DNA from 3 places in the Exiguobacterium sp. FSL W8-0210 genome. Region 1 is predicted to be linked to each of the others. Evidence: riboswitches for the same ligand, from Rfam matches in the RefSeq annotation. Region 1 holds a riboswitch; each other region holds the start of a gene.
What was found. A riboswitch is a leader RNA that binds a small molecule or an ion and turns the genes downstream of it on or off. The one in region 1 is predicted to bind lysine.

Region 1 (4,290 bases):
CAAAGGAAACGCAACCGTGACAGGTCGTCAGTCCGCTGTCTCACTCTACGATGAGAAACTTGCGACGTATACGAAAGAAGACGCGTTCGATCATGAAGCAGCAAAAGGCTTCATCAAATTACACGGACTTGCCGTTTCGACGCATGCGAGCGTACATCGTCAGGCGGGTGTCACGAAATGACCAAACTCTGGGGTGGACGTTTTACGGAAAGTGCTTCCGCTCAAGCGGAAGCCTTCGGAGCATCGATCACGTTCGATCAAAAATTAGCGAGCGTCGATTTAAAAGGCAGTCTCGCACACGCGCAGATGCTATTTGAACAAGGGATCCTCGCTCAAGACGAGTGGACACAAATCGAGCAAGGACTGAAGCAACTGGAAACGACGTTAGCGGATCATGTGTATACGCTAGCAGATGAAGACATTCACATGAATCTCGAGCGTCTATTGACGGAACAGATTGGTCCGGTTGCAGGAAAACTGCATACGGCACGGAGCCGAAACGATCAAGTCGCAACGGATTTACATCTATGGATGGAACAACATGTTGAAGCGTTGACGACGGCATTACGCGAGCTCCAATCGGTCATCACGGAACAAGCGGAGCAACATATCGAGACGGTCATGCCAGGTTATACGCATTTGCAACGGGCACAACCAATCTCGCTTGCCCATCACTTGCTCGCTTATTTCTGGATGTTCGAACGTGATGTCGAACGGTTGACGGATAATCAAAAGCGGATCCGGAAATCACCGCTCGGGGCAGGCGCGCTCGCGGGGACGACATTCCCAATCGATCGTTTCCGTTCTGCCGAGTTGCTCGGTTTTGAGTCAATCTATCCGAACAGTCTCGACGCTGTCTCCGACCGCGATTTCGTCATCGAATACCTCGGGATCGCCTCTACCGTCATGATGCATCTCTCGCGTTTTTGTGAAGAAATCATCATCTGGGCATCGCAAGAATTTGGCTTCATCGAGTTGTCTGATGCTTTCTCGACAGGGTCGAGCATGATGCCACAGAAGAAAAATCCTGATTTCGCTGAATTGATTCGTGGGAAAACGGGGCGCGTCTACGGCAATCTGATGGGCTTCTTGACGACGATGAAGGCATTACCACTCGCTTACAACAAAGACATGCAAGAGGATAAGGAAGGGGTCTTCGATACAGCAGATACCGTTCTCCAATCCGTTCAAATCTTCACCGGAATGATTGAATCTGCGACGTTTAAGACCGAAGCGCTCAAGAAGGCGACAATGCAAGACTTCTCGAATGCAACGGAACTCGCCGACTACCTTGTAACGAAAGGCATACCGTTCCGGGAAGCGCATGAAATCGTCGGCAAAGCCGTCCTTTACTGTGTGCAGAACGGTTGTTTCCTGAAGGATTTGAACCTCGAGACGTATCAAACGTTCCATCCTGATATCACGGAAGACGTCTATCCGCTCCTCGATCCGGTTCAAGCAGTAGCACGCCGGACTAGCTACGGCGGGACAGGGTTTGCTGCCGTGTCGGAGCAACTCGAACTCGCGAAACAGCATCTTGCGAATTGACGAATTTTGAAAAAAAACAGTCAAATGACTGGATTTAACAAAAGATGTCTGCTATAACTGTAACTAACAACCGACAGATAGAGGCGCGGATGACATGAGTAGCATCATTCTTGAAGGCAAGCATGCCGAATGATGTGAAAGGGGAAGTCCGCCGAAGTGAACGAGAAGATGCTTCTTCTTGTTTGCTGGTACAACGGTTAAGATCCGTTGTACTGCCGAAACCGATGTTTCGGAGCGCTATCTTACGTAAAAGAACGAATGACTTTGTCTTCGTTTGTCCGATCGTGATAACGACGGGCCGTAGGAACGCTCCTACCGGCCCGTCGTTTTTTTCTGTATCGGGACAAAGGAGATAGGATTGTGACAACTGTACTTAAATTTGGTGGAAGCTCGGTTGCGACTGTCGAACAGATTCAGTCTATTGCGAATTATTTGAAGAGTCGCGCAGCCGAAGGTGAAAAACTCGTCGTCGTCGTTTCGGCGATGGGCAAGATGACAGATTCTTTGATCGCTCAGGCGCAAGCCATCACGGATCGCCCCGAGCGAAGAGAACTCGATCGACTGCTTGCCATCGGAGAAGAACAGACGATTTCATTACTCAGCATCGCCCTCAACTCACTCGGCGTCAAAGCGTTATCGCAAACAGGCGCTCAAGCGGGAATCAGTACGATGGGATTGCATACGAAAAGTAAGATCAAACAGATTGATGGAAATCTATTACGACAAAAACTCGAAACATATGATGTCGTCATCGTCGCTGGATTCCAAGGTGTCAACGAACTCGGTGATGTCACGACGCTCGGACGTGGTGGATCGGATACAACGGCTGTTGCCCTTGCGGCAGTCCTTGATAAACGGTGTGAAATCTACACGGATGTCGACGGTGTCTATACAGCTGATCCGCGAATCCATGCCGCCGCTCAACCGATTCCACATATCTCGTATGATGAGATGATGGAAATGAGCGCCCTCGGGTCGAAGGTCATGGAAATGCGAAGTGTCGAACTAGGAAAAAAATACGGCGTACACATCTTCGTCGGGAAAACACTTGAATCGAAAAGGGGAACATGGATCATGGAAGCGACGGAAACAATGGAACAAAAAGCGGTGACGAGTGTCAGTGTGACGAAGAACGTCTTGACGGTATCAATCAAACACGTACCGCAAACGAATGCAGCAGTAGCCGATATCTTCGAACTGTTATCCAATCGCCACGTCAACATCGACATGATCAGTCAAACGACGTTCGACAGTGACATTTTCTTATCGTTCTCATGTCCACTCGATGAGGAAGAGTTCCTCGATGAAGCATTGAAAGACATCATGGATCGCTTCACGACAGTCAAGGTCGATCGCCATAATCAACACGCGAAATTATCTGTCGTCGGAATCGGGATGCGGGATGCAACAGGTGTCGCTTCGAAATTGTTCGCAATCTTCCGAGCAGAGAACATTCCGTTCTATCAAGTTACGACTTCAGAAATCAGCATCTCATACACGATTGCACAAGCAGATATTGAACGGACGGTTGCAGCGATTGCAAACGCGTTCGAGTTATAAGGAGGAAAACAGGATGTATCATGTAGCCGTCATCGGAGCAACCGGCGCCGTCGGTCAAAAAATGTTACAAGTACTAGCCGAACTGGACTTCCCGGTCAGCCGCCTGTCCGCTTACGCTTCTGCTCGTTCAGCAGGGAACACGGTACAGTTCAAGGGAGAAGATATTACGATCCAAGCGCTGACGCCAAACATCACGGAAGACGGGATCGATGTCGCGTTGTTCGCAGCGGGCGGAACGATCAGTGAGCAATATGCCCCGTTACTAGCTGAAAACGGAACACTCGTCGTTGATAATTCAAGTGCCTTCCGGATGCAGGAGACGATTCCACTCGTCGTGCCAGAAGTCAATCCGCAAGCGATTCAAGCAACGGACCGCTTGATCGCAAATCCGAACTGTTCGACGATTCAATCCGTCGTCGCCTTAGCACCGCTCCAGTCACTGGGATTCGAGCGTGTCAACTATACGACGTATCAGGCCGTATCCGGTTCTGGTCAAAAAGGAATCGAGGATCTGGCACGTGGAGCACGCGGAGAAGAGCCCGTCAATTATCCGCATCCGATTCACGATAACATCTTGCCACATATCGATGTGTTCCTTGAGAACGGCTATACGAAAGAAGAGCAGAAGATGATTGACGAAACACGGAAAATCTTCAATCTTCCAGCACTACCAGTCAGCGCGACATGTGTGCGTGTTCCAGTCACGAATTCTCACTCGGTTGCGATCAACGTCACGTTTACGCAGTCGACGACGGTTGCAGCGATCCGTGAAGCACTTGAAGGCGCACCGGGCGTCGTCCTCATCGATGATGTCGCGAATACGCGTTATCCGATGCCACTCAATGCAAGTGGTACGGACGACGTCTACGTCGGTCGGATTCGACAAGATGATAGTCTCGCGAACACGTTCCATCTCTGGTGTGTAGCCGACAACATTCGAAAAGGTGCCGCCTCGAATGCCGTACAAGTCGCACGCCAAGCAATCGAACAGTCGATTCATTCATAAAAAAGGAGGAGTTCTTCATGTTCAAAGGAGCAGGTACAGCGCTCGTCACACCATTTAATGAAGCAGGCGAGTTGGATTTACACGTATTTGAACGCTTAATCGAGCAACAACTCGCAGCAGGAATTCAGGCACTTGTCGTTGGAGGGACGACAGGAGAAGGATCGACACTGACGAAC
Region 2 (4,290 bases), 2.5 Mb from region 1:
AAGTAAGATCAAGACACAACTCGAAGCCCTCCTGCGCGAGGATCGCACGAAGTACGAAACATTCTATCAAGCGTTCGGACGCCAGCTGAAGTTCGGTATGTATAATGATTATGGCATGCATAAAGAACAGGTGCAGGATCTGGTCCTCTTCTACTCGGCGAAGGAAAAGAAGTTGATCACACTCGCAGAATACGTCGCAGCGATGCCGGAAGATCAGGCACATATTTACTACGCCGCTGGTGAGAGTACGAATCGTCTGGATAAATTACCACAATCCGAGCTCGTCCGTGATAAAGGGTATGATATCTTGTACTTCACGGAAGAGATCGATGAGTTCGCGATCCAGATGCTCGTGACGTACAACGAGAAGACGTTCAAGTCGGTCACGAGTAGCGATTTAGGGATTGAAGCGGAGGAAGCGGAGACGACGGACGCACAAGCAGAGATGTTCCAAGCCATGCAGGAAGTGCTAAGTGGGCAAGTCAAGGAAGTCAAAGCCTCAACACGTCTAAAATCGCATCCTGTCTGCTTTGCGACGGACGGCGCTGTCTCGATCGAGATGGAGAAAATTCTGAAGGCGATGCCGAATAATGAAGGGGTAGAAGCGGTCAAGATTCTTGAATTGAATCCGTCACACGCAGTGTTCGAGTCTCTTGAAACGGCGTATCAAAACGATCGTTCAAAATTCGAGCGCTATACAAAACTAATGTATCAACAAGCATTGCTTGTCGAAGGACTCCCACTCGAGGATCCAGTAGCGTTCGCGAATGATGTGTGTTTATTGATGGTGTGAAACGAATAGATATAAAAAAGGCATTGGATGCGCGCATCCAATGCCTTTTTTCGTAAAGTGTTTCATCAATCCGTTTGTAAATCCGAAGCGGTTTCGCCTTTTTTCGAGAGAACGTTCAAGACGACGACAAAGAGTACGAATGTGACAAGAGCTCCGATGAAACCGAAGACCGAAGACTCCGTGAAACCGATGACTAAATAACCGACTGCCGCAGTGACGGCACCGACTAGCGCATACGGTAATTGTGTCGTAACGTGATCGATATGATGGGATCCAGCCCCTGTCGAACTGAGGATCGTCGTATCGGAAATCGGTGAACAATGGTCACCGAAGACAGATCCAGCAAGAACAGCAGCAAGCGTCGGTAACAAGAGTGAAGCATCGACAGCCATGACGAGATCCGCACCGATTGGCAACATGATCCCGAATGTGCCCCAACTTGTTCCTGTCGAGAATGCCATCAAGCCGGCAATCAAGAATAATAAGAACGGCAAGTACGAAGCAGAAATCGAGTTGCTGATGAAGCTTGCGAGATAATCGCCTGTTTTCATATCACCGATAACAGCAATGATCGTCCAAGCAAATAACAGAATCACGACTGCTGGCCACATCGAACGCATACCAGCAACGATGCTTGCACGGTAATCGCGGCCCGGAATTTTCCGTCCGATCAGCATCAGGAAAGCAACGATTAAACTGATGACGACACCTGCGACGAGTGAACGTGTGACGTCTGTTGCCTCAAATGCTCCAATTAAAGTAAACGGGCGATTGTCGGCTGCAAGTGCCTGAGCACCTGTTCCGAGTAACGCACTGATCGTAGCAATGACGAGAACGACGATTGGAACGACGAGATCCCGTACTTTTCCGTTCGTATGTTCGTTGACCTCTTTTGCCATCCCCATCGGTGTTCCTTTTGACGCATCAAAAAGTTCACCTTTCGCGGCACGGTGTTCATGTTGTTTCATCGGTCCGACAGAGACGCCAGAGTAAGCGATGTAAAGTGTTAAAAGTAACGCAAAAATCGCATAGAAGTTCATTGGAACGATCATCATGAAAGCACTAAACGCTGAGTAATCCGTAATCGAGTGCGTCGTTAAGATACCGGCGATGATGGAGATGATGAATGCGCCCCAACTCGAAAGCGGACTGATGACACAAACAGGCGCAGCCGTTGAGTCAATTAAATAGGCAAGCTTCGCACGTGAGACACCACGGCGATCCGTTAACGGACGACTGACGTTGCCGACAGCGAGACTGTTGAAGTAATCATCGATGAAAATCAAGATACCGAGTCCGAAGGCAACTAAGCGTGCACCACGCGCTGTCTTGACGTGAGTAGAAGCCCATTCACCGAAGGCACGAGCGCCACCTGATGTCTGAATGAGCGTGGAAAGGACGCCGAGCAATAACAAGAAGACAAGCAATAAGACGTTCCACTCGTTCAAGGCACCGTCTGCCCAAAAGAGACTGAAGATGTTCTTGCCGAGATAGGTTACCGTATCGATCGGGTTAAAACGGTGGAGTAACAGGGCACCGACGAGAATGCCGACACCTAACGAAAGAACGACCTTTCGCGTAAAGATGGCTAATAAGATAGCTAGTAAAGCAGGTACAAGGGCAATAATGGAATCTGAATAGTTGACCATGAAAAATATCCTCCTCTTTAAAAATGGCTTAAAGATGAGACCCCGCGGCACAAAAAAAGCAAGGGCACCGGCAACAAAGCCGACACCCTCGCTGGATGCGTCTTTCTTAGCCGAATTGGAGCGCTCCATACAACTGTTATGTATGGCAATCGATCGGGTGTTTCCCGAATCGACCAACGACGATATGCTAGACACATACTGTCATTTCGGCGATGTCACCTTTCCTGTAGTCGTCTTCGTTGTCATCCTCGGACCAAGTACTGATTGAAATCGCGCCTCTACCTCATCGATAGAATAGTCATATTCTGTTCTTATGGACACTTTATCATGTATTTCAGAAGCGATTCAACCATATATTCTGATAATTTAAGATAAAGTTGTTTATTCAGCAAAATGTTGAATGAGCTGTTTCATCAAATAGGCTTGGTTTTCCTCGAATTGTTTTTTTCGATGACCGTTCGCGCCAGATGGGTGGGGGAATCCGGAAAGAAGCTGATGCTGTTCGATTCGTCCATCATGAATCAATCCACGGACTTGCGTCTCGACGACCCGACCGAGTGGAATTAATAACGCTGTTTTTTGTAACTGATTGATCTCAGCGACGAAGTGTTCTTCCGCGTAGTGCCTCAATAAAGGGCTACGATTGATCTTCGGTTGATGACCCGAGTAATTTTTTTCGCGATAAAAGACGGGTTGCTTTAACAGTGACGTCGGATGTAACAATTCCTGGTGTTGATGAAATAAGCTAGCCGTCGTCTCGATTCCGAGCAATGCTGGAAGTTCAAGTGTATCGAGCATCTGGACGAGGTTACGTCGCATCGTTCCGGCAAAGCTTGCTGTATATTTGACGAGGCGTGCCGTCTCTTCTAATGAAACACCATGGTGAAGGGCATCTGTCGCTTCTTCGAAAGCGATTCGCATCTGTTCAAAACCTGGTGTGATCCCGATGATGACGACTTTTGCTTCAGTATTGACGTATTCGCCAATCGGAGAGTAATAGACGGTCAGCTCGTTCTCCTGTTGCAATAAAAAATCGTCCGTCCATAATTCATCACGTCGTAACGTACGATCGTCAGGTAAGCTACGAATGGCTTGTTCAAATATAGTTAATGAATTCATGAAGGACCCTCTCTCTCTGTAATGGCACTATGATAACAAATAATACCATTTGTGATAATTCGACCCTTTCACTATTTGTATATAGGTATATAAAAAAGGACTCGATACGAGTCCTTTTCGTGCATCATGCGCGTTCTTTGACCGAAGCGACTTCATATGTCAGAATCTCGCTGCCGAGCATTGGCGATTCTCCTGCCTCACTACTCGCAGGTCGACTATGTGACGCTTTGAAATCGTCACTTTCCCGCCACGCTTGAAAACTCTTCATATCTTCCCAGTACATGTTGACGTTCATTTCATCGTGTTCTTCGATGTTTTGCGTCAATAAGACCTCAACACGGATGAATCCGTCCATCGTATCAAGTCCACTTGGACGCGTAAAACGAGGAGCGAGAGCTGCAGCCATCCCCTTTTTGACTTTAATCCGGTTCGTAACGACGATCATCATAAAATCCCCTTTCAAAAAACGAGTAACGTACTTCTTCAGTATAGTACGATGAGGGAAAGAATACCGGAAAGAAGGAACAAAAGAGATGAATGAACAGGAATATGATCAACGATTACGAATTGAGACCATTGAGATGCAACACCTTTATGGTGTGTTTAGTCACTACAATCGCTATGAACCGACGCCTTATGCGGCACTCGGCGAATTATGCGAAACCTATCCGTTTCAAAAAGAGGATACTGTCATCGATTTCGGGTGTGGGAAAGGGCGTTTAAACTTTT
Region 3 (4,290 bases), 300 kb from region 1:
GGTACACTTTTAAAAAGTACTAACATCGGAGGTGTTTTTGCATGGGCAAAAACGTATATTCAAGTGAAGTGAAATGGGCAGTAGTCAAAGATAAGCTGAGTGGTAAGTTAACGACGAGAGAAATCATGGAGAAGTACGGAATCAAAAATGAATCTCAAATCAAAACATGGATGAGATGGTATCGCTCTAACGAACATTATCGATTTGATCAGCCAATCGGTAAACAATATACCTATGGACATGGTCCAGATTCTGCGAGTGAGGATGACAAGAGAGAACGACAAATGTCACATCTGAAGATGGAAAATGAAATCTTAAAAAAGTACATGGAAATCGAAAGAGAGTTGAGAAAGAAGTAGTCTTAAAAATTGTAGAGTTTCTTCGGAGAAAGTATACAATCACCGCCATTCTTAGCGCTTTGAATGTACCAAGAGCAAGCTATTACCGTTGGATTAAGGAATCTGTGAAAGCACCTTCGGTGCTCGAAAAAACCGTCATTGAACTAAGTAAACAGACGAAGTATCGGAATGGACATCGAAAAATAAAGGCATTATTACAGCAAATCTATCAGTTAAAAGCCAATCGGAATACCGTACAGAAAATCATGCAAAAACACCATCTCCAATGTCGGATCAAGCCGAAGCGAAGATGGAAGTCTCAAGGTGAGCGCATCATAACGGTACCGGATCTCATCAAGCGCGATTTCACAGCAAGTAAACCGAATCAAAAGTGGGTGACGGATATCACCTATATCCAATACGGCAGCACGACGAAATATCTTTCCACCATCATGGATCTTTTTAATAACGAAATCGTCGCATACAAGTTATACGAGCATCAACAAACGTCTCTTGTGATTGATACGTTGAAGATAGCGCTTGAGAATCGAAACTATCCCGAAGGGGTCATCCTTCATTCGGACCAAGGAAGTGTCTATACGTCATACGCCTTTCAAGAATTCGTTAAAAGGAATCACCTAACAAGCAGCATGTCTCGTAGAGGAAACTGTTGGGACAACGCAGTTATCGAATCGTTCCACTCTAATTTAAAGTCCGAGGAATTCCAGTACGTCAAATTTAATTCACTAAGAGACCATGAGGTCTCTGAACGCGTTACTAATTACTTAAATTACTATAACGAAGAACGAATCCAAGAAAAATTAGGCTACCTGACACCGAAAAAATACGGTGTACAGGCAGCCTAATCAAGGTGTTTTATATGTGTCTCATATTGCTAGGTCAGTCTAATCTACCGTTTTTTATGAAGACGAAGTGAGCGTATCCTCATCCATCGTCAGTAAAATCTTATCGAAGACGCGAATCATCGTTTCCAGTTCTTCTTCTGTTAAAGTTCCGAAGCGATCTTGTAAATAGTTTCTTCGGACGACCTCGAGTTCCCGAAAAGCACGCTCTCCGTCATCCGTCAAAGCAAGGACAATCGAGCGACGATCTTCCGTCGAACGCGTCCGTGTGACATATCCTTGTTTATAGAGCTTATCCGTTAAAGCAGTGACTTGACTCGTCGCCAGCTCAAATTGTTCCGCAAGAAGTGTCGGACGCTGGGGACCGTTTTCTGAAAGACTCCGTAAGATGAAAAATTCGCTTCGGGTTGCTGTTCCTTCAAATAGTCGATTAAGTTCACGTCGCAGGGTACGAAGAATGACACGCATTTGTTCCTCGAGTCGGTAAGTCAGCAAATCACGTTCCTGTGGCATGCAAGCAGCATCCTTTCTCTCAGTGGACTTCTATCATTTAGTGTACTAAACATATCGGATTTTTACCATATACTACCCCAGATTCAAAAAAGGCAATTGACAATTTCGTGGCGGTTTGTGTAATATGGCGTAGTAATAACTAATTTAATTCAGTTCTCACTCAACCAGTGGGATGGAGGTTGCAGTTCTTAAGAGTACGGTTATGGATGTCGTCAAGCGACAAATGAAGTGACCTGAAAGGAAGAATTGCCGAAATCAATCATCGCTTTGAAGATGATCGATTGGGATTAGGTCGAATAGGTCTAATACTGTCACAAGTCGGGTATCACTCACTTGTGGAGAGCTATCTTTCACGACGGTAGAATGAGGCGCATCCATTTTATTATGTTGCGTTCTCATCTTCCATCTGGAAGATGAGGGCGCTTTTTGTTTTTTCATTCAAAAAGTGTCCTCTCAAAAATTTATTAAAGAGAGAAGCGAACGAAATGAACAATCTAGATGTGAAACAAACAACAGATTCGACAGCAGAAGGATTAAAACGTGGATTACAAGCCCGTCATATGTCAATGATCGCCATCGGTGGAGCGATCGGAACAGGACTCTTCATTGCGTCCGGTGCTTCCGTCGCAGCAGCAGGACCAGGTGGGGCGCTCCTATCGTATGCAATCGTTGGTCTGATGGTCTACTTCCTCATGACAAGTCTTGGTGAAATGGCAGCGTATATGCCGGTCGCTGGATCCTTCTCGACCTATGGAACGAAATTCGTCGATCCATCATTCGGCTTTGCACTTGGCTGGAACTACTGGTACAACTGGGCAGTCACGATCGCAGTCGAACTCGTCGCAGCACAAATCGTCATGACGTACTGGTTCCCGGACGTTCCTGGGTTTTACTTCAGTGCCTTGTTCCTCTTACTCATGATTGGCTTGAACTACTTCTCCGTTAAAGGATTCGGAGAAGCGGAGTATTGGTTTGCGATGATTAAAGTCGTCACCGTCATCGTCTTCTTAGTCGTCGGTGTTGCGATGATTTTTGGTGTCTTTACATCGGAGCCACCGGTTGGCTTTAAAAACTTTGCTCTTGGCGATGCGCCGTTCGTTGGTGGAATTCCTGCCGTCATCGGTATCATTCTCGTTGCCGGATTCAGTTTCCAAGGAACGGAACTGGTCGGGATTGCCGCGGGTGAATCGGAAGATCCGAAAAAGAATGTTCCAAAAGCAGTCAAACAAGTCTTCTGGCGTATTTTGCTTTTCTACGTCTTCGCGATTTTCGTCATCGGAATGCTCATTCCATATACGAGCCCGAACTTGGTTTCCAATGACATTACGGACGTCGCGGTTAGTCCGTTTACGCTCGTCTTTGAAAAAGCGGGTCTTGCCTTCTCAGCAGCACTCATGAACGCCGTCATCTTGACGTCTGTTCTATCTGCCGGAAACTCAGGTATGTATGCTTCGACTCGGATGCTTTATACACTTGCTCGCCAAGGCGATGCACCGAAGTTGTTCGCGAAAGTATCGAAAAACGGTGTACCGCGTAACGCTTTGCTCGCAACAGGAGCAGTCGGTGCGCTCTGCTTCTTGACGTCAATGTTTGGTGGACAAGTCTACTTGTGGTTACTCAATGCTTCCGGTATGACAGGCTTCATCGCATGGCTCGGGATTGCAATCAGTCACTATCGTTTCCGTAAAGGATTCCTTGCGCAAGGTCACTCGTTGAAAGACTTACCATATGTTGCACCAGCATTCCCATTCGGTCCGCTGTTCGCCTTTGGTCTTTGTTTCCTCGTCATCGTCGGTCAAAACTATGCCGCATTCCTCGCGGATCAAATTGATTGGGTCGGAATTGCCGCAACGTATGTTGGTATTCCATTATTCCTTGCCTTTTGGTTAGGACATAAATTCAAAAACCGGACGTCAATCGTTCGTTATGACGAGATGGACTTCCAGGAACATCCACGTCAATCATAATGTGTGAACCACCTTCTATAAATGAAGGTGATTGAGATTGAAGACAAAGTGCAATTTTTCTCTGATGAGTCTGGTGAGAAAGATTGCGCTTTTTTGTTCGTTTCGAATCGTTTTCCTGGGACAAGCATCGCGCCGCTTCGCTTCGCTGCAGGGTCGCTCTTGCTTGTTTTTCCCTAGGAAGCGATGTCGAGTGAACAAAACGCTTTTTCGATTCTCCTTCCGGGTATAAAGAAGAAGGACACGTTACACGCCGCCACTCCTACAGGAAAAAGCGCAATTTTGCGCTGTCAGAGACAAACAAGACCCGTTTTCCTGCTTGAATGAAGCGGGAAAACTGGCTTGTGTCTCGCCTGAGGAAAGGGCGTGAAGACGAGTCATTTTTGAGTCAGCCCATTTTTCTGCAATCGGAACCACCTTTTATAAATGAAGGTGGTTTTTTATTCCCTTAAATGAAAACGTTTTCTAAAATATAGTTTTGAAAAAGTATAAAAAAGGAATCAATGAATAAGTATTCAAAAATAGAAATATGAATAAAGAATAGGGGGAAGACGCATGACTACATCTGAATTATTTTTCACATTAGGTTCTGCAGCGTTTTTCATGTTGCTC

Region 2: it holds a riboswitch for lysine, as region 1 does, so the genes downstream of both, MKY22_RS15800 (Na+/H+ antiporter NhaC family protein) here and MKY22_RS02745 (aspartate kinase) in region 1, are expected to answer to the same signal.
Region 3: it holds a riboswitch for lysine, as region 1 does, so the genes downstream of both, MKY22_RS01295 (amino acid permease) here and MKY22_RS02745 (aspartate kinase) in region 1, are expected to answer to the same signal.

The regions. Positions count from the first base shown of each region.
Region 1 covers NZ_JBBOUK010000001.1:521,905-526,194, forward strand. Annotated here, with positions in the region: gene MKY22_RS02735 (argininosuccinate synthase) at 1-181, shown strand, start outside; gene argH (argininosuccinate lyase) at 178-1,548, shown strand; lysine riboswitch at 1,619-1,796, shown strand; gene MKY22_RS02745 (aspartate kinase) at 1,909-3,108, shown strand; gene MKY22_RS02750 (aspartate-semialdehyde dehydrogenase) at 3,122-4,114, shown strand; gene dapA (4-hydroxy-tetrahydrodipicolinate synthase) at 4,132-4,290, shown strand, end outside.
Region 2 covers NZ_JBBOUK010000001.1:3,042,437-3,046,726, reverse strand. Annotated here, with positions in the region: gene htpG (molecular chaperone HtpG) at 1-793, shown strand, start outside; gene MKY22_RS15800 (Na+/H+ antiporter NhaC family protein) at 859-2,442, opposite strand; lysine riboswitch at 2,553-2,731, opposite strand; gene MKY22_RS15795 (hypothetical protein) at 2,824-3,561, opposite strand; gene MKY22_RS15790 (heme oxygenase) at 3,686-4,006, opposite strand; gene MKY22_RS15785 (methyltransferase) at 4,095-4,290, shown strand, end outside.
Region 3 covers NZ_JBBOUK010000001.1:224,290-228,579, forward strand. Annotated here, with positions in the region: one part of gene MKY22_RS01285 (IS3 family transposase) at 42-318, shown strand; one part of gene MKY22_RS01285 (IS3 family transposase) at 318-1,204, shown strand; gene MKY22_RS01290 (MarR family winged helix-turn-helix transcriptional regulator) at 1,259-1,714, opposite strand; lysine riboswitch at 1,880-2,068, shown strand; gene MKY22_RS01295 (amino acid permease) at 2,200-3,681, shown strand; gene MKY22_RS01300 (solute:sodium symporter family transporter) at 4,234-4,290, shown strand, end outside.